4 regions of the Shewanella sp. 125m-1 genome follow, and region 1 is predicted to be linked to each of the others. Evidence: predicted binding sites of a transcription regulator. Region 1 holds the regulator's gene; each other region holds the start of a gene.
The links. Region 1 encodes sigma-54, which starts transcription at its own class of promoters, with help from an activator protein. Its sites were predicted from a motif close to GTTGGCACGNNNNTNGNNT; they were not measured.

Region 1 (7,882 bases):
CCATATGTAAAACAACATGCAAAAATGACCACCCATATTAAAGGCGGCCACGGCGCCCTACGCGAACTCACTGATTTACTACTATTAAGCCAAGACAAGTTTGACTCAGCTCATGGGATGAGTATATGAACCGCGTCACCCTTGCGATAATCGCACTTTTTGGCACTGCACTTTTGCTCTATTGGCAAGTTCAGTCTAAAAAAAGCGAGCAGGAGCTGAATATCGATACAAGTCAGCGACCCGACTATATTATCGATGATCTACGTAGCATCGAATATAACGAGTTAGGCTTCATCAATAGCGAAGTAACAGCGAAACACATGGAACACTTTGATAGCGTCAATATGACCTATTTTACTGAGCCTGTTTATCTCATTTACCCTGATGATGGCCTAGCCGAATGGCGACTTAAAAGTGATAAAGGCAGCCTGAATAAAGTCACTGGCAAGGTAACGCTAGAAAACAATGTTATTATCGACTCGATTAGCCCAGAAGAGCCGATACAGACGTTAAGCACCAGCTATTTAGATCTTGATTTGAATACTATGATCATGACGTCAGATGAAATTATCCACGTCACTGGCAACGAATTCGTCATTCAAGGTGTAGGCTTATATGCCGACCTGAATGCCCAGAGCGTAAAACTAATCAGCCAAGTAGAAGGTATCTACGAAGCTCAGTAACGCCAACATATTGAACAATTTTACACTCATACTAGCTAAAGAAAACGCTTTAGCTGAGTAGAAGGACGCTATGAAATACAATCAATCTATCCTTGCAGGCCTATTTTGTCTGCTCAGTTTCAGCTCTGTTGCTAAAGTTGATGACCTGATGCAAGAGGTGAAAATTGCGGCCGCTAGCCAAGAAGCTGATATCAAGAATAATCAGGTTATCTTTTTTGGGCCTGTCGAAGTCACTCAGGGCACAATCAAGATGAATGCCGATAAGCTACGGGTTTTCTCAAAAGAAGATAAGAGCGGTAAAACGCTTGTGGCGACTGGTAACCCAGCCACTTACACCCAAATAATGGATGATGGACGCCCGGCAACGGCTAGCGCAAAAGAGATCCGCTACGAACTTGCTACGCGCACACTCACCTTAGTCGGCGAAGCCACCCTAGCGCAAGACGGTAGCCAGGTCACAGGTAACCGCATTAAATACAACATCAGTTTGCAACAGCTTATTGCAGAAAGTACTGGCAAGGGCGATGACAGAGTTATCACCATTATTCAGCCTGAAACCTATCAGGAAGAGAAACCAGAATCGCCAGCGAAAAAGCAGGAACAGCAATGAACCAAATCACCTTAAAAGCGGTCAATCTTGCTAAGAGCTATAAAAATCGTGCCGTCGTACAAGATGTTAGCTTAACCGTAAAGACAGGTCAGATTGTTGGTTTGCTTGGCCCAAACGGTGCAGGTAAAACAACGACATTCTACATGGTGGTTGGCCTAGTACAGAGTGATAAGGGTAAGATCTTTATTGATGATGACGATCTTACGCTCGATCCTATGCATTTACGCGCCCGTAAAGGTATCGGTTACCTACCTCAGGAAGCCAGTATTTTTAGAAAGCTGTCAGTACGTGACAACATCATGGCCGTCTTACAGACTCGTCATGACATCAATAACGAGCAACGTGAAGAACAACTTGAGCATCTACTCGAAGAGTTTCATATCACTCACATTCGTGACAGCCAAGGTATGGCATTGTCTGGAGGCGAACGCCGCCGGGTAGAAATTGCTCGGGCACTCGCAGCTAATCCAAAGTTTATCTTGTTAGATGAGCCGTTCGCGGGTGTTGACCCCATTTCAGTTATCGATATTAAAAAAATTATTGAACAACTTAAGAGTCGCGGTCTGGGCGTACTGATCACCGATCATAATGTTCGCGAAACTTTGGACGTTTGTGAGCGTGCTTACATAGTAAGCCACGGAAATCTGATTGCTGAAGGTACACCTGCCGAAATCTTGGACAACCAACAGGTTCGAGCGGTGTACTTAGGTGAACAATTCAGGCTATAGTTAATTCACAGTATGGAAGCTGAAAAACTCAATATGGAATTATTTCCAAAAAAAATCAACGTGTTGAGTTTTTGAGCAACCTTCGCCAGTTCAACGAGCTTTAACGTTTAACTACAGTGTAGGGAATAGCGGTAAAATGAAAGCGTCACTCCAGCTCAAAATGGGTCAACAGCTCACTATGACTCCCCAGTTACAACAGGCCATTCGCCTGTTACAACTGTCTTCTTTAGAGCTGCAACAAGAGATCCAACAAGCATTAGATTCTAATCCGTTACTGGAGCTAGATGAAGAGCAGTCAGATGGCGATATGATCAACGATGAAGATCACTCTGTAAATGACTCTAATAGTGAACTCACCCAAGATAGCGCAAGCGTTGACACCTCCGAAGCCCTCACCCAAGATTCCATGCCCGATGACCTGCCTATGGATACCACTTGGGATGAAGTCTACACCGTTTCCTCTAATGCTAGCTCAGGCGTAAGTCGTGAAGATGACATGCCATTCCAAGGCGAGACTAGCGAAGGCTTATATGAGCATCTTGAGTGGCAAAAGAACCTCACCCCATTTTCAGATAACGATCTTGCTATCGCCACCGCGATTATTGATGCGATCGATGAACGAGGTTATTTAACCCAGAGCTGTGACGAAATTCTCGAAGCGATGGGCGATCCTGAAACTGAACTCGATGAAGTCGAAGCCGTTTTAAAACGAATTCAACATTTTGATCCTATCGGTGTTGCCGCCCGCAACTTAAGTGAATGCCTACTTATCCAGCTAGCACAATATGCCGCAGATACACCGCACATTGAAAATGCAAGATTACTGATTAAAGACTATTTAGACCTTATTGCGGGGCGTGATTTTAGGCAGTTAATGCGTAAAACCAAACTCAAAGAGGATGATTTACGTGAGGCGATCACACTGATCCAAACTCTTAACCCAAGACCTGGGCTTGCCATTGCACGCAGTAAAGATGAATACGTCATTCCCGACGTGTCTGTCAGCAAGAAAAAAGGTCGCTGGGTGGTAGAGCTAAATCCTGACTATATGCCTAAGATTAATGTTAATCAGCATTACGCATCAATGGCGCGTAGCACAACGAATCAGGCCGACGGTCAATTTATCCGTGGCCACCTGCAAGAAGCTAAGTGGTTTATAAAGAGCCTGGAAAGCCGCAACGACACCTTATTGAAAGTGACAAACTGTATCGTCAAATTCCAGCAAGGCTTTTTTGAGTTCGGTGAAGAAGCCATGAAACCTATGGTACTCAATGACATTGCCGAAGCTGTTGAAATGCATGAATCTACCATTTCACGTGTTACCACACAGAAGTACATGCACACCCCAAGGGGCATTTTTGAACTAAAATATTTCTTCTCAAGCCATGTGGGTACCGACGATGGCGGAGAATGCTCATCGACAGCAATTAGGGCATTTATTAAGAAATTAGTCGCAGCTGAAAACCAGAGGAAACCGTTAAGCGATAGCAAAATGGCCCAGCTTCTGGCTGAACAAGGGATTAAAGTTGCTAGACGTACGATTGCAAAATATCGAGAAGCGATGCTGATCCCGCCCTCAAACCAACGTAAGAGTTTATAACTCAAAATTAGGCACATGGAGGATCGATAATGCAAATCAACCTGACAGGACATCACATCGAAATCACCGATTCACTACGCGGTTATGTAGAAGAGAAATTTACAAAGCTTGAACGACATTTCGATCAGATCAATAATGTGCACGTTATTTTGAATGTACAAAAAATGCAGCAGATTGCCGAAGCTAAAATTCACCTTAAAAAAGGGGAAGTATTTGCTATTTCGGAACATGCAGATATGTATGCTGCAATAGACTCCCTGATCGATAAACTAGATCGTCAGGTTATTAAACACAAAGAGAAGCTGACTAAACACTAACGATGGAACTAAGTACCATCCTGCAGCCGGAGTGCACTACCTGCGCCACTCCGGGCAGTAAGAAAAAAGTACTGGAGTTAATCAGTGACATTGCCGCTGTCCAGTACCCAACCCTTTCTTCACAAGAGATCTTTGAAAGTCTCTTGGCACGAGAGAAAATGGGTAGCACGGGAATAGGTAATGGTATAGCGATTCCTCATGGAAGGCTGTCGAATATAGAACGTCCAGTTGCAGTATTAGTTAAATGTGAAGTTCCTATCCCATTTGACTCATTCGATAAGCAGCCTGTCGATATTCTATTTGCTTTATTGGTGCCATCTGATCAGTGTGAGCAACATTTAGCAACACTGTCTTGTATGGCTGAAAAACTCAACGATAAAGCGGTGGTTAAGCAGTTGAGAAAGACCAGCAATGAATCAGAACTATACCAAGTCATTACCCAATAGCTAACTACTCAGGTCTTTAAGTTATTTATTTTTTTACACAAAAGGTAAATGATTTAAAGACCTAAGTAATTATTACAGCAATATTATTTATTCTTATTCACCCGCTCAACTTCTTGCTTTCAGCCTTAAAAAAGTTAATCTATACACTTACACAATATAACCACAAAAATCATACATTTTGTTTAATGTCTATCAGGTAATCATACGATGAAGCTTGTTTTAGTCTCAGGTCGCTCCGGTTCAGGTAAGTCCGTTCTATTAAGAATGCTAGAAGATCTCGGCTATTATTGTGTCGATAACCTGCCCTTGCCAATGATGGGGACCTTACTCAAAGAGCTATCGGGTAACACTAAGCTTGTCGCCATCAGTGTCGATATTCGTAACCTGCCAGAAAAGAAAGATGAGCTGGTTAAGCACCTCACTTTTCTGCCTGATGGGGTCGAGTTATTAAGCTTTTTCCTTAACTCAAGCGATGAAGTGCTACTTAAACGTTATAACGAGACCCGTCGTCTGCACCCTTTATCGCACGATAACATTTCGCTTAAAGAGGCCATTGCGCTAGAAGGTCGCTTGTTAGAGCCGCTAGCCAACATTGTCGATCATTATATCGATACCTCAAATCTCAACATTTACGATCTTAATGATCAGGTGCGTGAGATCCTACTTGGCAATCTTGATAAAGAGTTGATGATCAACTTCGAATCGTTTGGTTTTAAACATGGTATGCCAACCGAAGCTGACTTTATGTTTGATGTACGATTTTTGCCAAACCCACATTGGGAGCCCGACCTGCGCCCTATGACTGGGCTCGACCAACCAGTACAAGATTTCTTAAATGAACGCCCAATGGTCAACCTGTTTATTAAACAGATTGAAGATCTACTCGAAACTTGGTTACCCGATCTAGAACGTAACAACCGTAGCTACCTTACCATTGCGATTGGCTGTACCGGTGGCCAACACCGATCGGTTTATATCACTGAGCGCCTTGCTGCTCACTTCAAAGATGGCAAACATAAAATACAAGTCCGCCACCGTGAGCTAAAAAATGCCGACCATTGAACGTGAAGTTACCATCTGCAATAAACTAGGTCTTCACGCTCGCGCTGCCACAAAACTCGTTGTTTTAGCCTCCGAATTTGATGCTGAGATCACCATCATTCAAGGTGAGAAACAAGCCTCTGCTACAAGTGTACTAGGCTTATTGATGTTAGAAACAGGAATGGGAAAAACGGTACAACTCGTTGCAACCGGGACAGACGCCCAAGCAGCGCTCGATGCCATTTGCCAATTAATTGATGCCAGATTTGATGAAGATAATTAATTCGTTATTTTCCTAATGAATTTCCTAGCTACCGCACATAAATACTCTTGAGTTACGTTATGATAAGCGCCTTTAAAACGACCCAGTGAGGGAGCTATGCCGATTGAAGTCTTAGATAATCAAACAACTGACCAACGTCTCAATCAGCTGACTCAAGCATTAGGCAACGGTATGTTTGTCCACGTCCGCAACATGTTGCAGGATATGGCTGCAACGGACATTGCTTTTATTCTCGAATCTTCTCCACCTCGTACTCGTCAAGTGCTATGGCAACTGATTGACCAGGAACACACAGGTGAAATCCTCGACGAACTCGGTGAAGAGCTTAAAGACAGTCTCATTGCTCAGATGAGTCCAGAGCGCGTTGCAAAAGCCGCCGAAAACATGGACACCGATGACTTAGCCTATATTTTGCGAAGCCTGCCTGACAGCATCTTTAAGCAAGTTTTGCAGTCAATGACCAAGCAAGATCGCGTGCGTGTCGAACAAGCGCTGTCATACCCTGACGACACTGCTGGCAGCTTGATGAATACCGATACGGTTACCTTAAGGCCAGACGTCAATATCGACGTGATTTTGCGCTACTTGCGGATCCGCGGTGAACTTCCGCAAGCCACAGACATGCTATATGTGGTCGATAAACAAGACAGCGTGTTAGGTGGTGTACGTATTGCAGATCTGCTGACCTGTGACCCAAACGCCTCAGTACGTGAAATAATGGTGTCGGATCTTGAAGGGATCCCTATTGGCATGTCTGACAGCGAAGTGGCGCAGCTATTTGAACGACATGACTGGGTGTCGGCCCCCGTTATCGACGCTGACAACAAGCTACTTGGCCGTATTACCATCGATGACGTGGTCGACGTTATTCGTGAAGACGCCGAACACTCTATGATGGGCATGGCAGGTATGGACGACGATACTGATACCTTTGGTCCAGTATTAAAAAGTACCTTTCGCCGCTCACTATGGTTAACCGTTAACTTATTCGCGGCATTACTCGCGGCATCAGTCAGTAATATGTTCGAAGGCACGATTGAACAATTTGCCACGATCGCGATTCTGATGACTATTGTTCCCAGTATGGGCGGCGTTGCTGGTAACCAAACTTTAGCTCTGGTTATTCGCGGTATTGCCCTTGGCCAAATCGGTAAAAGCAATTCTCGCTGGTTGATAGGTAAAGAGCTCGCCATTGGCTTCCTCAACGGCTTGCTGTGGTCTGTTCTCGTTTTTGTCGCTGTATGGATATGGAAAGGCGATATCGCCTTGGGAGCCTTGATTGCTGGCGCTATGCTCATCAATATGACGGTAGCGGGTCTTGCAGGGGCAACGATCCCTCTTATGCTAAAGAGGATGAACATAGATCCTGCATTAGCAGGGGGGATGGTATTAACCACTGTCACCGACGTGATTGGCTTATTTGCCTTCCTAGGCTTAGCCACGATTTTCTTACTTAACTAGTTATCAAGTTCGTTATCAAATTAGTTATTAAAGACTAATCAAAAGGCCGCTATTGCGGCCTTTTGATTACAAATCCTATTGCTTTAATGGGGCATCAAAACCGTAGTCAGCGAGGATCATTTGCCCGGGTTCAGAGAGAATATACATCGCCAGTTTCCAGGCATCTTGTTGGGCATCATCGAGTACAATCAAACCATAATTAGCTCCAACACTTAAAGGCTCAGGCAGCTGAACAACTTGCAGATCTTTGACCTCTTTCTGAGCCAGCACCGCATTGGTGCAATAAGTCAAAAACAGATCGGCGCGTTTATTTTCCATCACCCAAGCATAGGTATTACGGCCTTTAGGCGCTTTTGCACTGTTTTCACCACCGGTGAGCTGCAATGCTTTGGCTTCTAGCTTAGCCGTCGCTCCAGCCTGTAAGTGGTCAGCCTTTGCAAATATTTTCCAGGCGTAGTCACCTGAAGGATCGGCTTTGGGCGTTGAGGTACCTAATCGCACGTTAGGATCAAGCATCGCAGCTAGCACACCCTCGCTGTTGATCTTGACACTCGGCTGAGCAATGGCACACATCTGATTGCGCGCAAACATCACTACGCTACTGCCCTTCCCCCCAGCTTGTAATGCTTGTGGGTGCTTCATATTGGCAGAGGCAAACACGTCTGTGTTTTCACCTGACTCTATACGCTTAAGTAATAATCCTGACGGTCCAA
Region 2 (7,882 bases), on a different contig from region 1:
GTACCTATAGCTGGTCAGTACACTAAGGCGAGTAACTCGAAGAATAATGAACGCAATATTATTACCGGTAAATCCAGCGATTTAGCTGGCGCCGAAGGCGCAGATGCTTGGGTTAACCTGCTGTTTGATTTGAGTCCTTATGCTGGCCGAGATGTACGTCTCTCGGTGCGATATGTGACGGATCAGGCCGTGGGTGACTATGGCATAGTGATCGATGATATCGACATCATGCTCGATAACACCGATACGATATTTTTTAATGGTGGTGAGTTAGAGGCTGATATTGCCTATGCAGGGTTTGCCAGAGTAAGTAATAAGCGTCCAGGTAAAGACAGGCGTTACATTGTTCAGCTAAGAAGCCAGCAAGGTATTGATAAAGGTCTTAAATCTAAATCTTATGATCCTGGGGTTGTATTATGGTTTGAAAACCAAGAGTACATTAACAATGAAGTGAGCAACCACCCCGGCTATAGCTTGATTAGTGTGGTCGATGCTGATCAAAACTTAATTGGCAGCAATGATTCGAGTGTTCAAGTCAGAGATGCAGCTTTTAGCTTATTTAACCAGTCGAGCTACCTTAACGATGAACACCTTGGGGCGGCTAAGTTATTCGATGATGCCAATGATTACAGTGCGCCACTGCAAAAGGAGTCTGGCACTGTGTTACCGGAATTGGGCTTAACCATGGAGGTGATGACTCAATCAGGCAATAGCAGTAATGCGATGGTGCAGTTTAGGTATACCAGCCAAACGCCAGCAGACTCACAAGAGCTCAACAGCAGTATTAGTTATAGCTTACAAGGTCGAGAAGCAAGCTTCTCCGCCAATGCGAGTGGTGGTGATGGCAATTATACTTACGCATGGGATTTTGGTACCACTGATGGCACCAGTAGTCAGGCTTCACCCAGCTACACCTACGCAACTGATGGTAATTACCTCATCACGGTAACCGTAACAGATGGTAATGGTATAAGTTTTACCAATAACACCAACCTTGTTGTGGGGTCAGCGATAGAGGTGGGCTTCACTCAAACCACATCTAACTTATTAGTGAGCTTCATCAATCAGTCGACAGGCGGTAATGGTGACTTGAGTTACCTTTGGGACTTTGGCGATGGCAATACCAGCGCTGCTCAATCTCCTAGTTACACTTATGGCGTAGCAGGTAGCTATACCGTTAAGTTAACGGTGACAGACAGTATGGGGCAAACAGCGCAAAAGAGTGAACTCATTACGGTGGCAGCTGCAGTTATTGAGCCTGCGGGCTCTTCTGGAGGTGGAAGTTTAGGTTGGTTGTCGCTGGTAATGCTTGCTCTACTGGGTGTGTATCGTCGCCAATAACAGCATGACTCGCTGGCATAAAACAGATCGTTTTCTATGCCAGCGATAGCGCTAAAGTTTAGCGATGGCTGCTTGAGCGGCGGGTAAGAAAACCTCGCTCACCACCAATTGTTCGGTTTCATGTTGAAAGTAGCGACGGCGCCCCCACAACTCTTCACTGACATCTTGTTGCAGTGATTTTGCCAGTTTAGCTATTTTGCTGCAGGCTTCAAAATGCGCCACTTCAATTCTGCCTGGAGTAAACTCATCGGTTGAATAGAGTAATTCGCCCAATGGTCTGCCGCCTAAGCCTAGAAAATCTTGTTGTTTTTTCTCTAGTAATCGCCCAGGGATTAGGGTTCTCGCAAAAATCCACGGGATCCCATCTAAAACGAGTAACACCTCTCTAATCCACATGCTTTCGTTGCCAAAGGCCTCTTCTACAGGGGGAATTAGGGTGTCCTCTCCAAGAACTCGGACTTCAAAGTGAGTGCATTGCTTTTTTAGTTTTTGCGTTAAGCTACAAGTGCTTAATAGCCAGTCCTTAAAAGGTGGCGTAGGTAAATTGGCGATTTGTTCTGGTGAAAACCATTGGATTGATTCACCATAAGGGAAGCTTAGCCTAGTCACAGTCATCAAATTCTCGGTACAATACAGCAAACCGAAGCAGTCTAGCATGCCCATGCCGTTGCAGGTAGAGGTTGTCGACTCAGAGTGATTAGCTCGGCATGTAACAACATGGAATGAGACTCGGTCTCATCGAATATCGACTAGGGAGTAAGTTTGAAGATGAACAAAATAATAGCCGTACTACTCGTGGCGCTCTGCAGCAGCTTTAGTGCTGTGGCAGCCGACAATAAGCCGCTAGAAGAGTACGCTTACTATGGCTTCGAACCTGAGATAGTGACTAACTATATTTCCAATAGAAAGAAGTTGGGCTATGTCAGACTAAGTGTCGAATTAATGGTTAAAAAACCAGAACAACTGGTTAGTTTAGAGAGGCATGATCCTCTGTTAAGAGCTGCGATTGTTGAGATCTTAGGCAACCAGACTGAAGACAAGGTGAAGTCTTTAACGGGTAAGGAAGAGATCCGTCGTCAATGCTACGAGAAAGTGAATCAACTTCTGGAACAAGAAACGGGTAGTCCTCTGGTAGTAAACTTACTGTTTACTAAATACCTTTATGATTAATAAGATTAATTTTCAATGCAAACATTTGTAGTGTTTGCTCTTTTACAGGTGCTGGCGCGTTAAAACATGAGTCATAAAACTAAATCTTCAACTCAAGAGCGCAAGGCGAGTAAGCCTTCAGCACCCAAGCGAAAAGTAGCCTCTACATCGCCACATTCAAAGCCTGCGACTAAGGGGCAGAAAACTGCGATTGTTAAGGGGCAAACGACTAAGTCGCTGCATCCGCGAAACGTGCACAACCAGGGCTATGACTTTCCAGCTTTGATCGCAGCCTTTGCAGCGTTAAAACCGTTTGTTAAGCCTAATCCCTACGGTAATCTATCGATAGACTTTGCCGATCCACAAGCGGTTAAAATGCTCAATTCCGCGCTGTTGAAATTGCATTATGGCGTTGATAACTGGGATATACCAACTGGCTTTTTATGCCCGCCGATCCCTGGTCGTGCCGATTACATTCACTATGTGGCAGATCTACTCGCGGTTAAGAAATCCAGTAAGAAACGAGTACCTAAAGGGCCGAGAGTTAAGGTGTTAGATATCGGTACCGGTGCCAACGTTATCTATCCATTATTGGGGATCCAGTCTTATGGATGGAACTTTGTGGGCAGTGATGTGGATCCGCTTTCGATAACGAATGCACAAACAATATTTGCTCATAATCCAGAGATCAGTGATCACTTTGGTGCACGCCTACAAACAAATCCAAAACAGGTTTTTTGTGGTGTGATCCAAGCCGATGACCGTTTCGATCTGACCTTATGTAACCCACCGTTTCATGCCTCTTTGGCCGAGGCGAATGAAGGTACAGCTCGTAAAATTAAAAACTTAGCGGCAAATAGAGCTAAATCAGTAAAACTTGCTGCGGATAAACCTAAAGCGATCGCGGATAGGTCGAACACAGTACTGAACTTTGGCGGGCAAAAAGCTGAGTTATGGTGTGAGGGCGGTGAGCAGCAGTTTTTACAAGTGATGATTAGCGAGAGTCGAGATTTTGCCAATCAATGCTTATGGTTTACCACCTTGGTGTCTAAAAAAGAAAACTTGAAACCGGCGATGGCCTTACTTGAAAAAGTACAAGCCGATGAGGTGAAAGAGATCGAGATGCATCAGGGAAATAAAATTACTCGAGTGTTAGCTTGGACTTTCCTTAAACCTGAACAAAGAGAGTTGTGGCAACAGTTTCGTGATGCGCAGTAGTAACCTTTCAGAAGGTGGTCAGGTTTAATCGCTAAATAAGCACCTGAGATACTTCAAAAATATCAAAAGCTATCCTAGACTGATAAAGGGATAAATCTACTGGCGCTATGGGATTCTATTGTGAACTTCAAACTGGAAAACCTACTTGTTGAGCTAGAACTCTATCTGCAAAAGCCTGAAGTGAGAGCTTCTCGTGCTGAGCTGGAGCGTTTGCTGAGTGATGATTTTCTAGAGTTTGCAGCCAGCGGCTATAGCTTTGGCAAAGCGGAAGTGCTTGCTAGATTGCCCGATGAACGTATGCCATTGATTGAAACTAGCCAATTTGCAGTGAGAGAGTTGGCGCCTGATGTTTGTCAGGTAACCTATCGAGCTACATTAAAAAAAGCTGATGAGAATGTCATCAGCTTTTCAATTCGCAGTTCTATCTGGCGAAAAAATCGAGATTTATGGCAAATGGTATTTCATCAAGGTACCCAATGTAAGCCGTTCTAGTTTATTACTGGCCATTCCAGAGTAACTTACCGCAATCTGTTAAGTCATATCCCCCAAGCGTAGCTGCGAGTTGTTGGGTTTGTGGCTCAGCTAATAAGTTGAAAAGTCTTTGCAGCTGGCGTCTAAAGTAGATCCCCTGCGGCATGACAAAATCAAAAGACTCTGTGACGAGTGGCACAAAGCTCAAGCCACTTTCAAGTGCCACCGACTGACAGCCAAAACCGATATCGGCATTGTTACGAGCAATATAACCCGCTAACTCTCGTTCACTCTGTGCCACAATACTTGAATTTAGCTCTTCAAATGAAGCACCTTGCTTCATCAGCCACTGTTCAAGGTGTTGTTGACTACCGGCTCCCGCTTGGCGAGCGACCCAACGCCAAGACTGTTGGGACACTTTGTCCAACTCCTGACAGCGGTGATGCATGTCTGGACGCATCATTAAGCCCTGTTTACGGGTATAGCCGTGCACCATGACCCATTGCTGGTGGTTAGCGTAACCCTGTAACAAAGCAGGGTGGCGAACACTACGCTCTTCAACACTGCCCCAGTGCAGAGTACACACATCGGCATAACCTCGTGAAAGCAAGTCTAAACCTAAGCGTGAACCAGTAGAGCTGTAACTGATGAGCTCGGTTTTACCCACCTGTGACATCATTCTAGCGACCAACATTGACAAGAGTGGGTCATCGCTACCTGTGATGTGCATACGATCAGATAGCATGCCGCTGTGGCATGAATCCATCACCCATCTATCGATTAAGATCTTTGGAAATAGCCATTTACCCGTTATTTTAGTCGCGGGAAGAATGCGGTCGTTGGCCATTGAGTAGACTTTCTTCTCATTGAGATCTAGGTACTCAGATACCTGTTTGGCACTCATATAGATCAGGTCAGTCGGCTCGGTCATGATTAATCCTTGTTGCGCATTTAATACTAGTTATTAGGTCTATTCGGTTAGGCAATTGCATCAAATTCAATATTCTCAGCACCGTTATAAATTAAGAAGTGGCGACCTTTAGCGCGAGCAATCATGGTAATTCCAAGCTGTTGTGCGAGTTCTAATCCCATCTGTGTTGCGCCGCTGCGGGATAACACCACTGGGATCCCCATTTTGGCGACTTTAATCACCATCTCAGAGGTTAAACGTCCAGTGGTGTAAAACAGTTTGTTGTTACCCGAATCTTGGTTTAACCACATCTCACCGGCTAAGGTATCAACAGCGTTGTGACGACCGACATCTTCAACAAAGCCAACAATTTGGTCTTCTTGGCATAAGCCACAACCATGCACTGCACCGGCATTTTTGTAGGTTTCATTGTAGGCACTGATATTTTTAAGCAAGCTATAGATCATGCTCTGTTTTAACTGAGGCGTGGGTAACTTAATGTCATCAAGTCCAGTCATAAAGTCGCCGTAAACCGTACCTTGTCCACAGCCTGTTGTGACGGTTTTTTCAGACAGTTTTTCATCTAGATTTTCAATTTTCTCACTGGTAATGATGGCGGCTGAATTCACATCCCAGTCAACGATGACAGATTCTAGCTTATTGATATCTGAGATGAATCCCTGGTTTTTAAGATAGCCTAATGACAATGCTTCAGCTCGGGCGCCAAGTGTCATTAACGTCACAATAGGCTGCCAATTTAGATAAACAGTGAGAGGGCGTTCGCAAGCAATGAACTTATCTACTTTTTCACCATTTTCATTAATGGCGGTTACAGCAATCGTAAGAGGGACTTCAGTATTGGTTTTAATTAACTTTGGATTGCTTTTGTATGCTGTCATGTGACCCATCATCTGTTAAAGGGAATAATTGCGCCTAGTTCTAAGCAATATCTGTACCTAATTTTATAGGGGGGAATAAATTAGCAGTAGATCACAGTTCTAGTGTTAGGGTCGCCCTTTTATGTCCTATCGGTAATTGCTATTTAGACAAAATGTCCTAGTCTTTGCTTGGAATAGTTGATCTAGTTCAAACTATTTAATTGATATCGTATGGCACATATATTGCTTTAGCTTAGGGGAGTATTTATATAGTTGGACTGCTATATCGGCAGCCACCTCAGGCAAGACGGAGACTGAATGCAACATACCGAAAGCCAATGGCCAATGTACGTTTCTCTTAAGAAGACCGAGAAGCAAGTCGGAAGATGGACCTCAGTACAGTGGGAGGTCGATCAGATACTTCCTGCCACCCACGCCGCACCTGAAGGTGCCTACCTAATTCTACTTGAGCTACACAAAGATGAGCGCGGCAGCTACCGTATCAATATCGATATGGATAACGCGATGCTGTATATCGTCTGTGATGAAACGCTCGAAGGTGAGTGGATCCCAGTTGCCTTATCTGCTGACCAAAATGTCGCAGCCGGTTGTTTAGAAGCTGATACCCCAGTATTAAACATCCCTATGCCCAAGGCTATTGCCTGCTGGATTGAAGCGTTCATTACTCGTCATGGTGAAGTCGAAATTAGCGCACATCGCCGTAAACATGTGGATCGCCGTAAGAACCAAGGGCCAAGTACTAACCACATGGCGGACAGAACATGAGTGGATTTTTATCCCGCTGGAATTTACGTAAGCAACAAGTAGAGGCTGAGGGTGAAGCGGAAGTCGCTGCCGCAGAAGCCGCGGCACAGCAACAAGCCGAAGAGCAGGCGCTAGCAGCCCAACAGCAAGCTGAAGCAGAGCAAGTAACAGCATCAGATTCAACCCCAGCCTCTGACGACACACAAGCTGAAGCGCAAGCCGATAAGATTTTGCGTGCAGAGGACTTGCCTGATCCTGAAAAAATTGAAGTCGGTGGTAGTTTTGCCAGCTTTATGGGCGCTAATGTAGACCCGGCTGCAAAAGCTGCAGCACTAAAGGCACTATGGAAGCAGCCACACTACAGCGAAATTGATGGCTTGCTTGAATATGCGCTTGATTACAGTAATCAGCCTAAGCTAACAGCTGATGTCTCTGCTGAGCTATTTAAGAAAGTATTCCGCCATAACTTCAAAGATGAAGATGATGAGAATGGAGCCAAAGACGGCGTTGAGGCAGCATCAGATGAGATGATTGCAGCTGAAAATACCGATCAGAATGAACACCTTAATGATACAAAAGCTGTATCGGACATTTTGGACGACAATAAAGACGACTTGTCCCAAAATGAACCAAAAAGCAGTGATGTTACGACCGATAAAGTTGTTTAACGTCACTATAGAGTGTTTTTATTTCCACAAATTTGGTATGTGAATTGCTGTATTTAGAGAGTAATAAAAGCTGGTGCTAATGAAAAGCGCGATGAGATAACAGCGATACTCATGTACAGAAACAGCCAAAGAACTGTTCAGGAACGCAATGTGAGCAATAGTGAAACACAAGTTGGACTCAAAGAGGTTCGACAAAAGGTCCTTGCTGGGACTCAGATGATTCAAAATCTGATCCCACCGACCATTAGCTACACCACCGAAGGTAATGTTCTTGTTATCGGGCCAGAAGATTTGGCACGTTTAGCTGCGGACAAGTTGTCTAGTATGGGTAAGTGCGCCATTTTGGCGAACGAGCCAATCACTAGCCAGGACGAAGCCCATCTTGAAAAAGTAATGACTGCTGCTGAAGACGTAGAGAGCTATTACAACAAGCTTGTTGAAATTAAAGGTTTCTTAGGTCAGTTTCAAGTCAAGGTTGAACA
Region 3 (7,882 bases), on a different contig from region 1:
CTTAGGTGGCGTCGATATGTTACGCCAAGTGACGATGATTTTGGCGCTTGCTATCTGTCTAGCCTTAGCTGTTTTTGTGATGATCTGGGCTCAAGAACCCGAATATCGCCCCCTAGGGCAGATGAGTACCGCTGAAATGGTGCAGGTACTTGATGTTTTAGACAAAAATCAGGTGAAATATGAGATCCAGGGTGACGTGGTTAAAGTGCCCGAGGATAAGTATCAAGATGTAAAGATGATCTTAAGTCGTGAAGGCTTAGATAGTGCTGCGAATAAAGATGATTTCTTATCTAAAGATAGTGGCTTTGGCGTCAGTCAGCGTATGGAGCAAGCGCGCTTAAAGCACAGCCAAGAACAAAATCTTGCCCGTACCATCGAAGAATTAAAAAGCGTGACCCGCGCAAAAGTGATTCTAGCCTTACCGAAAGAAAACGTATTTGCTAGAAACCGTTCAAAACCTAGTGCAACGGTTGTAGTGAGTACAAGGCGCAGTGGTTTAGCTCAAGAAGAAGTCGACTCCATTGTCGATATCGTGGCTTCTGCGGTGCATAACCTTGAGCCCAATAAAGTCACCGTGACCGATGCTAACGGCCGCTTACTTAATTCTGGCAGTCAAGACGGCGTATCAGCTATTGCTCGACGTGAGCTTGAAATTGTTCAGCAGAAAGAATCAGAATATCGCAATAAAGTTGAGTCGATTCTGATGCCAATCTTAGGTCCTGAGAACTTCACATCTCAAGTTGATGTCAGCATGGATTTCACCGCGGTTGAACAAACTGCCAAGCGCTATAATCCAGACTTACCAGCATTAAGAAGCGAGATGGTTGTAGAGAACAATTCTAATGGCGGCATTAGTGGCGGGATCCCTGGCGCCTTATCAAATCAACCTCCAATGGCATCAGATATTCCTCAAGAAGTTAATGCAACAGAATCGGTAAAGCAAACATCGGGTAGTAGCCATAAAGAGGCGACACGTAATTTCGAACTCGATACCACTATTAGCCATACTCGTCAGCAAATTGGCACACTACGTCGTGTCAGTGTTTCCGTGGCTGTTGATTTTAAAAATGCGCCAATGGCAGAAGATGGCAGTGTTAACCGGGTGGCGCGGACTGAGCAAGAACTTGCCAATATCCGCCGCTTACTAGAAGGTGCTGTCGGTTTTAATACCCAGCGCGGTGATGTGATTGAAGTGGTTACCGTGCCATTTATGGATCAGCTTATCGAGGCTGCTCCAGCGCCTCAATTGTGGGAGCAACCTTGGTTTTGGCGTGTGATAAAGCTCGTACTGGGAGCATTAGTGGTTTTGGTATTGATCCTTGCTGTAGTGCGCCCAATGCTGAAAAAATTAGTATACCCAGATAGCGTCAACATGCCGGATGAGCCATCGGTAGGTGGTGAATTAGCAGAAATTGAAGATCAATACGCTGCAGATACCTTAGGCATGTTGCAGCGCCCTGAAGCGGAATACAGTTATGCCGATGACGGTTCTATTATGATCCCGAACCTGCACAAAGACGATGATATGATCAAAGCGATCCGCGCACTGGTGGCAAATGAGCCTGAACTATCGACACAAGTTGTGAAAAACTGGTTACTTGAAGATGACAAATGATATTAGTGTAGAAGCGAAAACCGCGCCTGGCTTTAAGGCCAGTGACTTAAGTGGTATCGAGAAGACCGCCATTTTACTGCTAAGCCTGAGTGAAAGTGATGCGGCATCGATTTTAAAGCATCTAGAGCCAAAGCAAGTGCAAAAGGTCGGCATGGCAATGGCAGCGATGCAAGACTTTGGTCAAGAGAAGGTCATTGGTGTTCACAAGCTGTTTTTAGATGATATTCAAAAGTATTCATCGATTGGATTTAATAGCGAAGAGTTTGTGCGTAAGGCGCTAACAGCAGCATTAGGCGAAGACAAAGCGGGCAACCTAATCGAACAGATTATTATGGGCAGTGGCGCCAAAGGTCTTGATTCACTTAAGTGGATGGACGCGCGTCAAGTTGCCACCATTATCCAAAATGAGCACCCGCAAATTCAAACTATTGTTTTATCTTATCTTGAGCCTGATCAAGCGGCTGAGATTTTCGCCCAGTTCCCAGAAAATACCCGTTTAGATTTGATGATGCGTATTGCTAACCTTGAAGAGGTTCAGCCGGCTGCACTGCAAGAGCTTAACGACATCATGGAGAAACAGTTTGCCGGTCAAGGCGGGGCGCAAGCCGCTAAGATGGGCGGCTTGAAGGCGGCAGCCAATATCATGAATTACCTCGATACTGGGGTTGAAAGTCACTTGATGGAAACAATGCGCGAATCTGATGAAGAGATGGCGCAGCAGATCCAAGACTTGATGTTTGTGTTTGAAAACCTAAGCGATGTCGATGATATCGGCATTCAAGTATTGCTACGAGAAGTACAGCAAGACGTATTGATGAAGGCACTTAAAGGTGCAGATGAACAGCTGAAAGATAAGCTACTCAGTAATATGTCTAAACGCGCAGCCGAGCTACTTAGAGATGACCTAGAAGCAATGGGCCCAATCAGGATCAGTGAAGTTGAAGTCGCTCAGAAAGAGATCTTATCTATTGCTCGTCGTTTGAGTGATAGCGGAGAGATCATGCTTGGCGGCGGAGGCGGTGAAGAGTTTCTATAATGACAGAACCTAAAGAGCCTCAAGGCGCCAGTGTGAATACGACTGACGAATTTTCCCATTGGGAACTGCCTGAAGTTAGGCAAGAAATTAATCCCTCCTCGCTGAATATGTTTGGTCGTAACAGCTTGCAAATACAGGTTGACGATCCCATTGAGTCAGAAGTTATTTTGCCGCCAACCTTAAGTGAGATTGAAGATATTCGTGCTCATGCAGAGCAAGAAGGCTTTAGTGAGGGGATGGATAAAGGCTTTAGTGAAGGCCTTGAAAAAGGGCGTTTACAAGGATTAGAGCAGGGCCATGGTGAAGGCTATTCTCAAGGCCAGCAACAAGGCTACGAAGAAGGGCTAAAAACGGCAGCCGAACAACTGCAACGTTTTGAAAGTCTACTGAGTCAGTTCGAAGCGCCATTAGCATTATTAGATACTGAAATTGAAAAAGAACTGCTCGCCACCTCGATGACGCTCGCCAAGGCTGTAATAGGCCATGAGCTTAAGACTTACCCTGAGCATATTTTATCGGCACTACGCCAAGGTGTTGATTCTTTGCCGATAAAAGAGCAAAGAGTCAATATTCGTGTCACTCCAAGCGATGAAGCCTTAATTGGCGAGTTATACACTCAAGCCCAGTTAGAACGAAACCGCTGGGAAATAGAAGCCGATCCAAGTCTAAGCCCTGGTGACTGTATTATTGACAGTGTTCGAAGTCATATTGATATGACGGTAGAAACCCGTATTGGCCATGTTTTTGCTGACCTTGATAAGCACCAACAAGATCTTTTACAGATGAAAGAGCAGCAAGAAGAAGCGTTACTTAAAGCAAGGCAACATAAAGCTGAGCAACACGCCGACTATCATGCCTCAATGACGTCAGAGCTTAACCGCGCGACTCACGAGCAAGTACTTGATGCGTCACAGGCACAAGCCTTAGGTGAGCAGGCTGCAGTGATAGATAATCAGGCCGCGGTGCTAGACAATCAGACTCAAGCTGCAGAACTTCAAAGCCAAATAACAGAACACAGCGAGCAAGTGCCTGCTGGAAGCCACTAAAGTAACTGAAGCAACTAAAGTAACTGAAGCAATTAAGGTGAACATGCCGACCCGTCAGCACCAATTACGCAATAAGCTGGCTCAACACCAGCAAAAAATCCATCCATTTGTGGTTGAAGCGAGTGGCCAGCTGGTGCGAGTGGTTGGTTTAACCTTAGAAGCCACTGGGTGCCGCGCTGCAGTTGGCAGCCTATGCGCTATCGAAACCATGGCGGGTAGCCTCATTGCCGAGGTCATAGGTTTTGACGATCAATTACTGTACCTCATGCCCATCGAAGAGTTGCGTGGCGTGCTGCCGGGAGCCAAAGTGACTCCACTTGGTGAGCAATCGGGATTAAACGTCGGCCTATCTCTTCTCGGGCGGGTACTCGATGGCAGCGGTCAGCCCATCGACGGCTTAGGTAACTTGAAAACAGATCAAAGAGCCTCTAGCCATGTTGCCGCAATTAACCCACTTACAAGGCGTGCCATTAGTGAGCCACTCGATGTTGGCGTAAGAGCCATTAACGCCATGTTGACCGTGGGTAAAGGCCAGCGTATGGGCTTGTTTGCGGGCTCAGGGGTCGGTAAAAGTGTGCTGCTTGGAATGATGACCCGCGGGACAACGGCAGACATTATCATCGTGGGGTTAGTGGGCGAACGTGGCCGCGAAGTAAAAGAGTTTATTGAAGAGATTTTAGGCCCAGAGGGACGTGCACGATCTGTTGTCGTGGCAGCACCTGCCGATACGTCACCGCTTATGCGTCTTCGCGCTTGTGAAACCTCTACTCGCATCGCCGAGTATTTTCGCGATTTGGGCTATAACGTATTGTTACTAATGGATAGCTTAACTCGCTATGCGCAAGCACAACGTGAAATCGCCCTTGCTGTGGGTGAGCCGCCGGCAACCAAAGGCTATCCGCCATCGGTATTTGCCAAACTGCCTAAATTGGTTGAGCGAGCCGGTAATGGTGGCGGTCAACAAGGCTCAATTACTGCGTTTTATACCGTATTAACTGAAGGCGATGATTTGCAAGATCCTATTGCCGATGCGTCAAGAGCCATTCTCGATGGTCATATCGTATTGTCACGCAGCCTAGCCGACTCAGGACATTATCCGGCTATCGATATCGAAGCATCAATTAGCCGTGTCGCACCTATGGTTATCAGTCCAGAGCACTTAGAGGCGATGCGAAAAGTTAAACAGGTTTACTCTCTGTATCAGCAAAACAAAGATTTGATCTCCATTGGTGCCTATAGCCAAGGTAGCGATCCACGCATCGATAATGCGATTCGCTTACAACCCGCGATGAACGCGTTTTTAAGGCAAACCATGAAAGACTCGATAACGTTTGATAGTAGCACCTTAATGCTGAGCCAATTGGGGGCGCAATGTCAGGCTTAACTTTTAAGCAGACCTCAATCATTAAGACCTTAGCCATTCAGGTGTTAGCCACTCAGACGTTAGCTTATCAGTGCTCAGGCAATAACAGAGTAGACTATCATGACTAAACCCGATCCACTGCATATGGTGCTTAAGCTGACGCAAGATGCCGAAGAGCAGGCTTCACTGCAGCTTCGCTCGGCGCAACTTGAGCTGCAAAGGCGTCAAAGTCAGCTTGAAGCGCTGCAAAATTATCGTCTCGACTATATGAAACAGATGGAGCAGCAACAGGGGCAAAGCATTAGCGCCAGCCATTATCACCAATTTCATCAATTCGTACGTCAAATTGATGCGGCAATCGTGCAGCAGGTCAATACGGTGAAAGATGCCGATACTCAAAGGCAACACCGCCAAGCATATTGGCAAGAGAAACAGCAAAAGCGTAAAGCGGTGGAGTTGTTACTCGCCAATAAAGCAGAAAAAGCCAAGCTTGCTGAATTACGCAGCGAACAAAAAATGGTAGATGAATTTGCATCGCAGCAGTTTTACCGTAAGCGGCAGCGTTAATTCTCAGCAGTTACCCACCTAAATAATCCCATTTATCCCTGATACAGAGCTCGTGTTAAAGCGCTCGTAATTAAGATCTCCTAATTAGAGAGCTCAGTATTTATTTTTTGACAGCATTCATTTCACTGTTGATAGAGCAATATTGGCTCTTTTAGGTTATCCCTGCAATAACGAGCGATTAAAGGCTGCGTTTGCTTTTGGCACTATTATTGCTTTCTATTGTGTTGACTGCCCCAATTCAGCCGATATTTTGACATATTCCCTCGTAGGTCGGTTTGATGAGTTAACCCTAACGGAGACGTAATGCAGCAGATGAACAACATTTTACTCAGTGGCTCAGAACATAGTAAAAAGGCCACTGAAAATAACAATAAATCTTTGGAGCCATCTCTTAAACCTAGGGCTAACTCTGAAGGTGATTCTGAAGTTGGTAGCTTTTCGGCTGCGCTGGAAAAAGCGGGTAAACAGACTGACACTAAGGCAGAGTCAGCTTCTTCAGCAGTTGATAAGCAATCATCAAGTGCGAGTTCAAGTTTAGAAATTACAGCAGAAAGCAACATTCAGGCACAAGCCAAGGCTGAGAGTGCTGCTGATGATGTCAGCCAGGTGTTTGCCCAGATCAATCTTGCAAATAATTTTGGTAGTGAAGCTCAGCTTGCCGCCAACGGCGAAAGCTTGCCGCTACAAGTGGTATCAGAAGCGACTTCAGAAGAGACATTAGCAAGTGAGCTTGAAGCGAGCGAACTTGCAGGCGATATCTTAACGGCGTTGAGTCAAAAGTCAGGCTTGTCAGAGCAAGAGCTAACTCAGCTTTCTGCCGCAGAGTTACACAAGCTGTTGCAGCAAAGCCAAATTTTAGATGCTAATGGCGAATTAACAGCGGAGTTTGCTGTTACGGCTAATGTTAATCTCGACTTGGGGGCTAATTCGCAGCCAAAACAGCAAGAGGTTGGGCTAGCCAGTCAAGCGGGAGTGACTGATAAAGCCGGTCTTGCCAATATTGCAACAGACCCTGAGGCGCTTCACTCTGCTCTAAAAAGCGCTGACGCGAATACGAAAAATGAGCCTCGCGACATTTTCGGTAAAGAGCTTGCCGGGTTATCTCAATTACAGAAAGCCAGTGGTGAGCAGCTAAAAAATGCCGATGCCAGCAGCCAAACGATGACTAATCAGTTGGCTGCAACCGAACAACTTAAAACGGCTGAATTGTCGGTGCGAATGATGTCATCGCAAACGGGACAAGAGGCAAGTTTAACCGGTGCTGACGCAGCTCAGGATCTTAAAGCGTTAAAGGGTTTGCAGGGGCAATCATTACAGCAGCAAGCAGGATCGCAGCGTCAAGAAATACCGCAGCTGCAATTGTCATTGAAACAAGGTGCTGAACAAACACCGCCAATGCAACAGATGATCCAGCGTTTCTCACCGATGATGAATCAGCAGCTGATCACCATGGTTAGCAACGGGGTACAACATGCTGAAATTCGCCTAGATCCACCAGAGCTTGGCCATATGATGGTGCGCATTCAAGTCCAAGGTGATACCACTCAAGTTCAATTTCAAGTAAGTCAGCATCAAACTCGTGATCTGGTTGAGCAAGCAATGCCAAGGCTGCGTGAGATGCTGGCAGAGCAAGGGATGCAGTTAACCGATGGCCAAGTGTCTCAAGGGGGCGGTGGAAATACCGACGGTGAACAAGGTAACGGCCGCAAAAATGACAGTGGTATGGCCGAAACGGATGAAATTTCAGCAGAAGAGTTGCTCGCAAGGTCAAATCTATCAACAAGTTCGGCATCAGGTATAGATTATTACGCATAAGCAGGTAATCTATAGCGGCTTAAAAATATTGATAAGAGTGATGACGTCGCTCTGCACTCCAGTTAGGGAAGAAAAATGGCAGAAGAAGCAACATTAGAGCTAGAAGATAGCGCTGAGCCTCGCAGTAAAAAGAAGCTTATTTTATTCGGCGCAATTGCTATGGTGCTAATGACCATTATCGCTATTACAGCATGGATGTTATTGCGCTCAGATGATGTTGCAGAGGTTGCAGGTACGGGCGATCCCGCTGTTGAATCTGCCTCAAGAAGCGGAGAAGCGTTTTATGCGGCTATGCCCAGACCATTTTTGTTCAATTTACCAGATAATGGCCGAACCCGCTTAGTCGAAATTAAAGTGCAATTAATGGTTCGTGGTAATGACGATGACACTTTGATTAAAAAGCATATTCCGTTAATTGAAGATGCACTGCTTACCACATT
Region 4 (7,882 bases), on a different contig from region 1:
GGCGATGCATAACATCATGACGAAGTTATTTACGCAGAGTCGTGACGAGATTTTTGATACCAATCAGATGATGAATGTTTGGGGGATGGTAGGCACTGAACTTGCAGTCCCGTTGATGGGTTTTATTGCGTTTTTAGCCTTAATCGCATTTGCAGGTAATGTCGCCCTTGGTGGCATGTCATTTTCGGTTAAAGCTTTTATGCCCAAGGCCAGCAAAATGAGCCCTATGGCTGGGTTTAAGCGGATGTTTGGCGTGCAAGCCTTGGTTGAACTTACTAAAGGTATTGCTAAGTTCTCTGTGGTCGCCATTACTGCCTATCTATTATTGACCCTCTATTTAGATGATATTTTGATGCTGTCGCAAGATCACTTGCCAGGCAATATTTACCATGCTCTGGACATAGTGGTATGGATATTTATTTTACTTTGCGCATCCACTTTCCTGATCGTCATTATTGATGTGCCATTTCAGATTTGGAATCATGCCAAACAGTTAAAGATGACCAAGCAAGAAGTGAAAGACGAATACAAGGACACCGAAGGAAAGCCAGAGGTGAAAGGACGCATTCGTCAGTTACAACACGAGATGTCTCAAAGGCGGATGATGGGTGAAGTGCCCAATGCCGACGTTATTGTTGTTAACCCTGAGCATTACGCCGTGGCGGTTAAATACGATGCGACTCGTTCTACGGCCCCCTTTGTTGTGGCAAAAGGCGTGGATGAAGTGGCGTTTAAAATCAGAGAAATTGCTAGAGAGCACGACGTGGCAATAGTCTCAGCTCCGCCACTGGCACGTGCTATTTTTCATACTACTAAAATTGACCAAGAGATCCCTGAAGGGTTATTCACTGCAGTGGCTCAGGTGCTTGCTTATGTATTCCAATTACGACAATACCAAAAAGGCAAGGGCAGGCGTCCTAATCCTGTTCCAATTAAACAGCCGATCCCAGATGAATTAAAACATTAAAGTCCTTTTTATGCCCAAAAATCAACCACTCGCAACGTCAGATATTCTTTGCTAGTCGCTTTCAGGTTATAGTCGCGACAATTCTTATAAAAATAATTGGTACAGTATTTGCTGTATTGGCGTTAGACGTCAAAGATCGGACTCAGGGTGAATGGAACTTAAAGCAAGTCTAGGCCAATTAAAACAGATAAAGCCTGCGCATTTAAAAGGTATTGGTACGCCGTTATTGGTTTTAGCCGCTCTGGCTATGATCATTTTACCTATGCCCGCGTTCCTGCTCGATATCCTTTTTACCTTCAATATCGCACTGGCACTCGTGGTACTCCTCGTTGCCATTTACAGCGACAGACCGCTAGATTTTGCTGCATTCCCTACCGTTTTGCTGGTGGCAACCCTACTCAGGCTTGCACTGAACGTTGCCTCAACGCGTGTGGTCCTGCTTGAAGGCCATAATGGTGGTGACGCGGCAGGTAAGGTGATTGAGGCCTTTGGCTCTGTGGTGATTGGTGGCAACTATGCCGTTGGTCTAGTCGTGTTTTTAATCCTTATTATTATCAACTTTGCCGTTGTGACAAAAGGCGCGGGGCGAATATCTGAGGTAAGTGCTCGCTTTACCCTAGACGCCATGCCAGGTAAGCAGATGGCGATTGATGCCGACTTAAACGCTGGCTTATTAACGCAAGAAGAAGCGCGTTCTCGCCGCGCTGAAGTGACCCGTGAAGCCGACTTTTACGGTGCCATGGACGGTGCGTCAAAATTTGTAAAAGGTGATGCGGTCGCCGGTATATTAATTCTTGTGATTAACATTGTGGGCGGTTTTATTATTGGTATCGCTCAGCATGATTTATCTTTCTCTGCGGCAGTTGAAATTTATACCCTATTAACGATTGGTGATGGCCTAGTGGCGCAGATCCCCGGTCTACTCTTATCTATTGCCGCGGCTTTGATGGTAACGCGTCAAAATGAATCCGGTGATATGGGCGAAATGGTTATGGGGCAGATGTTTGACAGTCCCAAGGCGCTAGCCATCGCTTCAGGCGTGATGTTCGTGATGGGCATTGTGCCAGGTATGCCACATTTGGTGTTCTTATCATGTGCAGCGGCAGCTGGCGCGGGCGCTTACTTCATTAAGAAAAAGCAACAAACAGACCGAGAGCGCGCACTGGAGCTGGCAAAAACAGGTCCTGTTGAGCCTCGCGACTCGCAGCCAAAAGAGCTGAGTTGGGATGATGTACAGCATGTTGACACCATTGGCCTAGAAGTGGGTTACCGCTTAATTCCATTAGTGGATAAAGGTCAGGGCGGCGAGCTGCTTGGACGCATTAAAGGCGTGCGTAAGAAGCTCTCACAAGAGCTAGGCTTTCTGGTGCCAGCCGTTCACATTCGCGATAACCTCGATTTATCCCCCAATGCTTACCGGATCTCATTAATGGGCGTGGCATCGGGTGAAGCTGAAATTCGTCATGACTGTGAGCTAGCGATTAATCCTGGGCAAGTATATGGCAAGCTAGATGGTATCGAAACGAAAGACCCCGCTTTTGGTCTGGATGCGGTGTGGATCGCTCCCGAAATGCGTGAGCACGCACAAACCTTAGGTTACACGGTAGTCGACGCCTCAACGGTAGTGGCCACTCACATCAGCCAACTATTATCGAATAACGCCGCCAAACTGCTTGGCTATGAAGAAGTTCAGCAACTACTTGAAATGCTTGGTAAGCATTCGCCTAAGTTGGTTGATGGCTTTATTCCAGATGTGATGCCACTGGGCAGCGTCGTTAAAGTGATGCAGAACTTGCTCAATGAAGGTGTGTCTATTCGTGACATGAAGACCATCGTACAGACGTTACTTGAATATGGACCAAAGAGCAGCGACACCGAAGTATTAACTGCTGCGGTTCGAATAGCCCTAAAACGTATGATAGTGCAAGAGATCAGCGGACCTGAGCTTGAAATCCCTGTCATTACTTTGGCGCCAGAGTTGGAACAAATGTTGCATCAGTCTATGCAGGCAACGGGAGGCGATGGTCCGAATATCGAGCCAAGCCTTGCAGAGCGTATGCAGAAGTCGTTAGTGGACGCCACGCAGCGTCAAGAAATGGTTGGTCAGCCTGCAATTTTATTGACGTCAGGCATGCTACGTTCAACGTTATCGCGATTTGTTAAGCATACGATCCCTAATTTACGGGTGATTTCATATCAAGAAGTCCCCGACGAGAAGCAAATACGCATCGTCTCGGCAGTGGGTCAGTAGAGGTCGAATAATTGAAGATTAAAAGGTTTTTAGCAAAAGATATGCGCTCGGCCCTAGCCCAAGTTAAAGAAACCTTGGGGTCAGATGCTGTCATCATGTCAAACAAGAAAGTGACCGGTGGCATTGAGATTGTTGCGGCAGTCGATTATGACGAGCCTAAGCCAAAAATTGCAGAGGCTAAACCTTCTGCTGCTATGTTTACCGATCTTGCGGAAGAGAGGGTGACCTTAGGTGGCGCGCAGCCGAATATGAGAGCGGCCAACGTAAAAGCTGAAAGTCGCGCTCAATCAACGCCAGCGCCAGATTCTTTGCAGGCATTATTAGAGCGTCAGCAAAGTCGTATTAGCCAACAAACGCCGTCAACGCGCAGTGACAATCTTGATATGCCTGAATGGGCTAAAGGACTGCAAGCACAAGTGAAGCCGTCTGAACCTGCGAAAGCAGAGTTTACGCCTCATCGAGCGCCAGACAGTTTTAATGGCAGCAAACAGAACAACAGTGCCGAATTTGACGCGATGAAAGAAGAGTTAGCGTCAATTCGTAATTTATTGACGCATCAAGTGAGTAGCTTGATGGTCGAACAGAAAAAGCGGGTCGATCCTGTAGGAGCAATGCTTGAGAGCAAGCTGCTAGAGGCTGAGTTCTCTCCCGCGATAGCAAAGAAGCTATCGAGCCTTAGTGAACATTACTCTCCAGCAGAGTTAGTGGCCTCTTTGCCGCGTAGCTTAGCCAACTTACTCGATAACCAAGGCGATGATATTGTACGCCAAGGTGGCGTGGTTGCATTTGTTGGCCCAACGGGTGTGGGTAAGACAACGACAGTGGCTAAATTAGCGGCGCGTTTTGCGGCTTATCACGGCTCAGATCAAGTTGCGCTCATTACTACTGACCATTATCGCATTGGAGCCTTTGAGCAATTGGCAACTTATGGCAAAATAATGGGGTGCCCTGTAAAACAGGCTCATGATTTTAATGAGTTAGAACAAATACTCTATCAATTTAGAAATCGTAAGCTCGTTTTGATTGATACAGCGGGGATGGGACAAAGAGATCAGCGTTTATTCCAGCAACTCGACAGTTTAGCCGCAAATAGCAGATTACCAATACGCAGTTATCTGGTAATGTCTGCCACGGGACAGCGTCGAGTATTAGAAGATGCAGTAAAACAGTTTACACGTATTCCACTTTCGGGTGCAGTACTAACAAAATTAGATGAATCAATATCGTTAGCGCCTGCGTTAAGCGTCTTGATTCAAAGTGGGTTGCCTTTAAGTTATGTAACGGACGGACAAAGAGTTCCTGAAGATATGCAGGTGGCTGATACATTATCGTTAGCCAATCGCGCATTAGCTGCATTAGATAACAAACCTATAGAACCATTACATAATATTGAAGGGTCGCAAGAAATGACCTATGCATTTGAGTGAAGCCATGACTCCGGATCAAGCAAGCGGTTTACGTATGATGAATCAGCCAAATAATGAAAAAGTAAAAGTAATCGCCGTATCAGGTGGTAAAGGTGGCGTGGGCAAAACCAGCGTCTCTATTAACACCGCGGTTGCGTTAGCCGAAAAGGGCAAACGTGTACTGGTATTGGACGCGGATTTAGGTCTAGCGAACGTCGATGTGATGTTAGGTTTGCGTGCTGAGCGAAATTTATCTCATGTTTTGTCGGGAGAGGCCGAATTAGATGATGTGATCCTTCGAGGACCGAAAGGGATTGGCATTATTCCAGCCACGTCAGGTACTCAGGCAATGGTGGAACTGACTCAAGCACAGCATGCTGGCCTTATTCGCGCCTTTAGCGAAATGAGAACTCAGTTTGATATCTTGATTGTTGATACCGCTGCCGGTATTTCAGATATGGTATTGAGCTTTTCTCGAGCGTCACAAGACGTATTAATTGTGGTTTGTGATGAACCGACCTCAATTACCGATGCCTATGCGCTGATCAAAATCTTAAGTCGTGAGCACGGTGTGTTCCGCTTTAAGATTGTAGCGAATATGGTGCGTAGCTTACGAGAAGGCATGGAGCTTTTCGCCAAGCTAAGCAAGGTAACCGACAGGTTCCTTGATGTCGCGTTAGAGCTGGTCGCCACGGTACCGTTTGATGAAAATTTACGTAAGTCGGTACGTAAGCAAAAATTGATTGTTGAGGCTTTTCCTAAGTCACCAGCAGCCATTGCTTATCAAGGGCTGGCAAATAAAATTATGAGCTGGCCAGTACCGTCTCAACCTGGTGGTCACTTAGAGTTTTTCGTTGAGCGTTTAGTTCAACGTCCTGATTATCAAGAGGATAAATCGGGTGAATAAAGCGGCTGCGTATACTCGTTTTGATAATAAGACGTCTATCGTTGAACAGTATGCACCGCTTGTAAAAAGAATAGCCCATCATCTTTTGGCTCGTTTGCCAGCATCAGTTCAGCTAGATGATCTGTTGCAGGCCGGCATGATGGGGCTACTCGAAGCGTCATCAAACTTTGATGGTAGTAAAGGCGCCAAGTTCGAAACCTTTGCCGGAATTCGAATTCGTGGCTCAATGTTAGATGAAATTAGACGCGGCGATTGGGTACCACGTTCGGTACACCGCAATCAGCGCCGCGTGGCTCAAGTGATTGATGAACTTGAACAAGAGTTAGGACGTGATGCTCAAGATAGCGAAATCGCCGAGCGGTTAGAGATGCCACTCGATGAGTATTACAGCATTTTAAACGACGTATCAGTGGGCAAAGTCGTTGGTATAGAAGATTTAGGCGTGGCCGTTGAAGGTTTGAATCAAGCTGACGACCACGAAGATGATTCTTACGAGTCGCTCGCGGAAATACAGTTTCATTCTGCGCTCGTTGCAGCGATTAAATTACTACCAGAAAGAGATGCGCTGGTGTTGTCGCTATATTACGATGAAGCATTGAATTTAAAAGAGATTGGGGCCATTCTTGAGGTCAGTGAGTCTAGAGTTAGCCAGATCCATAGTCAGGCGATGCTCAGGCTCAAGGGTAAACTCAAGCATTGGACACAAGAATAAAATCATAATAATTGATACCACATTACTTGCGCATTTTAGGCGCGCTCCGCGGAGGAAACTTTGGACAAGAATATGAAGATTCTTGTTGTTGATGATTTTTCAACAATGAGACGTATCATTAAGAACTTGTTACGTGACTTGGGATTTAACAATACTCAAGAAGCAGATGACGGTTCTACAGCTTTACCTATGTTACAAAAAGGCGATTTTGATTTCGTTGTAACTGACTGGAACATGCCTGGCATGCAAGGTATTGACCTATTAAAGGCCATTCGTGCCGATGATAATTTGAAACACCTTCCTGTATTAATGGTGACCGCTGAAGCTAAGCGTGAGCAGATTATTGCTGCCGCTCAAGCAGGCGTTAACGGCTATGTCGTTAAGCCATTTACCGCAGCCACACTAAAAGAAAAGCTCGATAAAATTTTTGAACGCCTCGGCTAAGCAGGGATGAGCAATGCAGCAACAATTGTCAGGGCTGATTACTCTTGAACAAGCAGAGAGTCTAGTTGCACTTCTTAGTCAGGGAGAGCAGGAAAAAGCGGATGAATTGGTTAGAGAAATTTCTGCGCCCATTCAAAAAGATCTTTTTGATGAAGTCGGGCGCTTAACCCGTCAACTTCACAGTGCTATTTCTGACTTTCAATTTGATAGTCGTTTAATTGAATTAGCCAATACTGAGATCCCAGATGCAAAAGAGCGTTTGACTTATGTCATCGATATGACAGAGCAAGCGGCAAATAAAACCATGGATGCGGTGGAAGAGTGCTTACCTCTTGCAAGTGCATTAAGTGAAAATATTCAAGCTGTTAAGCCCGCTTGGGACAAGCTAATGCGTCGCGAGTTGCCGCTAAATGAATTTAAAACACTCTGCCACGATATCCAACAATTTGTAGAAAGAAGCGAGTCGGATGCAAGCCGAGTAAAAGAACTTCTTAATCAAATTTTATTGGCACAAGATTTTCAAGACTTAACCGGACAGATGATCCGTCGAGTGATTGAACTCGTTAGAGAAGTTGAGAATAGCTTAGTGTCGATGTTGACAGTATTTGGTGAGCAACCTGCAAACGCGGTTGACGACAAGCCAAAGCTAAATGTTGAAGCTGAAGGTCCTATTATGAATGCAGAGCACCGCCAGGACGTGGTGACAGGTCAAGATGAAGTTGACGATCTGCTTTCGAGTTTAGGTTTTTAAGGGAGTCAGAGAATGTCCTTTGATGTTGATGAAGAGATACTGCAGGACTTTTTGATCGAAGCTGGTGAAATATTAGAGCTTCTACAAGAGCAATTAGTTGCGTTAGAAAATAATCCTGATGATACCGATTTATTGAATGCTATTTTCCGCGGTTTTCATACGGTGAAAGGTGGCGCAGGGTTCCTAGGTTTAGCACCTATGGTCGATGTCTGCCACGAAGCAGAAAATACCTTCGATTTACTGCGCACAGGAAAACGTGAAGTCTCTGCTAATTTGATGGATGTCATTTTACAGGCTGTAGACTCAATCAACTCAATGTTTGCTGAAACTCAAGCAGGGCAAACTCAATCCCCAGCAGAACCAGCGCTATTAGCTCAGCTTAAAACGTTAAGCGCGGGTGAATTGCTAGCATCTGAAATGGCCGAGACAGCGGCTCAAGCCTCA

Region 2: ACVBIK_RS03745 (formate dehydrogenase accessory sulfurtransferase FdhD) is a predicted target of sigma-54. The motif match lies at 6,031-6,049, and genes of this name have one in related genera.
Region 3: ACVBIK_RS01865 (flagellar hook-length control protein FliK) is a predicted target of sigma-54. The motif match lies at 5,824-5,842, and genes of this name have one in related genera.
Region 4: flhA (flagellar biosynthesis protein FlhA) is a predicted target of sigma-54. The motif match lies at 1,063-1,081, and genes of this name have one in related genera.

What each region holds. Positions count from the first base shown of each region.
Region 1 covers NZ_JBRILT010000010.1:11,977-19,858, forward strand. Annotated here, with positions in the region: gene kdsC (3-deoxy-manno-octulosonate-8-phosphatase KdsC) at 1-129, shown strand, start outside; gene lptC (LPS export ABC transporter periplasmic protein LptC) at 126-683, shown strand; gene lptA (lipopolysaccharide transport periplasmic protein LptA) at 754-1,293, shown strand; gene lptB (LPS export ABC transporter ATP-binding protein) at 1,290-2,021, shown strand; gene ACVBIK_RS06820 (RNA polymerase factor sigma-54) at 2,158-3,621, shown strand; gene hpf (ribosome hibernation promoting factor) at 3,651-3,938, shown strand; gene ptsN (PTS IIA-like nitrogen regulatory protein PtsN) at 3,941-4,384, shown strand; gene rapZ (RNase adapter RapZ) at 4,592-5,446, shown strand; gene ACVBIK_RS06840 (HPr family phosphocarrier protein) at 5,433-5,708, shown strand; gene mgtE (magnesium transporter) at 5,805-7,169, shown strand; gene ACVBIK_RS06850 (molybdate ABC transporter substrate-binding protein) at 7,245-7,882, opposite strand, start outside.
Region 2 covers NZ_JBRILT010000004.1:173,213-181,094, reverse strand. Annotated here, with positions in the region: gene ACVBIK_RS03775 (immune inhibitor A domain-containing protein) at 1-1,341, shown strand, start outside; gene ACVBIK_RS03770 (chorismate--pyruvate lyase family protein) at 1,393-1,956, opposite strand; gene ACVBIK_RS03765 (flagellar basal body-associated protein FliL) at 2,110-2,511, shown strand; gene rlmF (23S rRNA (adenine(1618)-N(6))-methyltransferase RlmF) at 2,578-3,708, shown strand; gene ACVBIK_RS03755 (nuclear transport factor 2 family protein) at 3,829-4,200, shown strand; gene ACVBIK_RS03750 (substrate-binding domain-containing protein) at 4,205-5,110, opposite strand; gene ACVBIK_RS03745 (formate dehydrogenase accessory sulfurtransferase FdhD) at 5,158-6,000, opposite strand; gene ACVBIK_RS03740 (DUF3305 domain-containing protein) at 6,286-6,753, shown strand; gene ACVBIK_RS03735 (DUF3306 domain-containing protein) at 6,750-7,400, shown strand; gene ACVBIK_RS03730 (4Fe-4S binding protein) at 7,512-7,882, shown strand, end outside.
Region 3 covers NZ_JBRILT010000002.1:165,224-173,105, forward strand. Annotated here, with positions in the region: gene fliF (flagellar basal-body MS-ring/collar protein FliF) at 1-1,615, shown strand, start outside; gene fliG (flagellar motor switch protein FliG) at 1,605-2,651, shown strand; gene fliH (flagellar assembly protein FliH) at 2,651-3,697, shown strand; gene fliI (flagellar protein export ATPase FliI) at 3,741-5,081, shown strand; gene fliJ (flagellar export protein FliJ) at 5,181-5,627, shown strand; gene ACVBIK_RS01865 (flagellar hook-length control protein FliK) at 5,931-7,442, shown strand; gene fliL (flagellar basal body-associated protein FliL) at 7,518-7,882, shown strand, end outside.
Region 4 covers NZ_JBRILT010000002.1:177,272-185,153, forward strand. Annotated here, with positions in the region: gene flhB (flagellar biosynthesis protein FlhB) at 1-967, shown strand, start outside; gene flhA (flagellar biosynthesis protein FlhA) at 1,119-3,218, shown strand; gene flhF (flagellar biosynthesis protein FlhF) at 3,230-4,645, shown strand; gene ACVBIK_RS01920 (MinD/ParA family protein) at 4,650-5,531, shown strand; gene ACVBIK_RS01925 (RNA polymerase sigma factor FliA) at 5,524-6,243, shown strand; gene cheY (chemotaxis response regulator CheY) at 6,304-6,687, shown strand; gene ACVBIK_RS01935 (protein phosphatase CheZ) at 6,701-7,438, shown strand; gene ACVBIK_RS01940 (chemotaxis protein CheA) at 7,451-7,882, shown strand, end outside.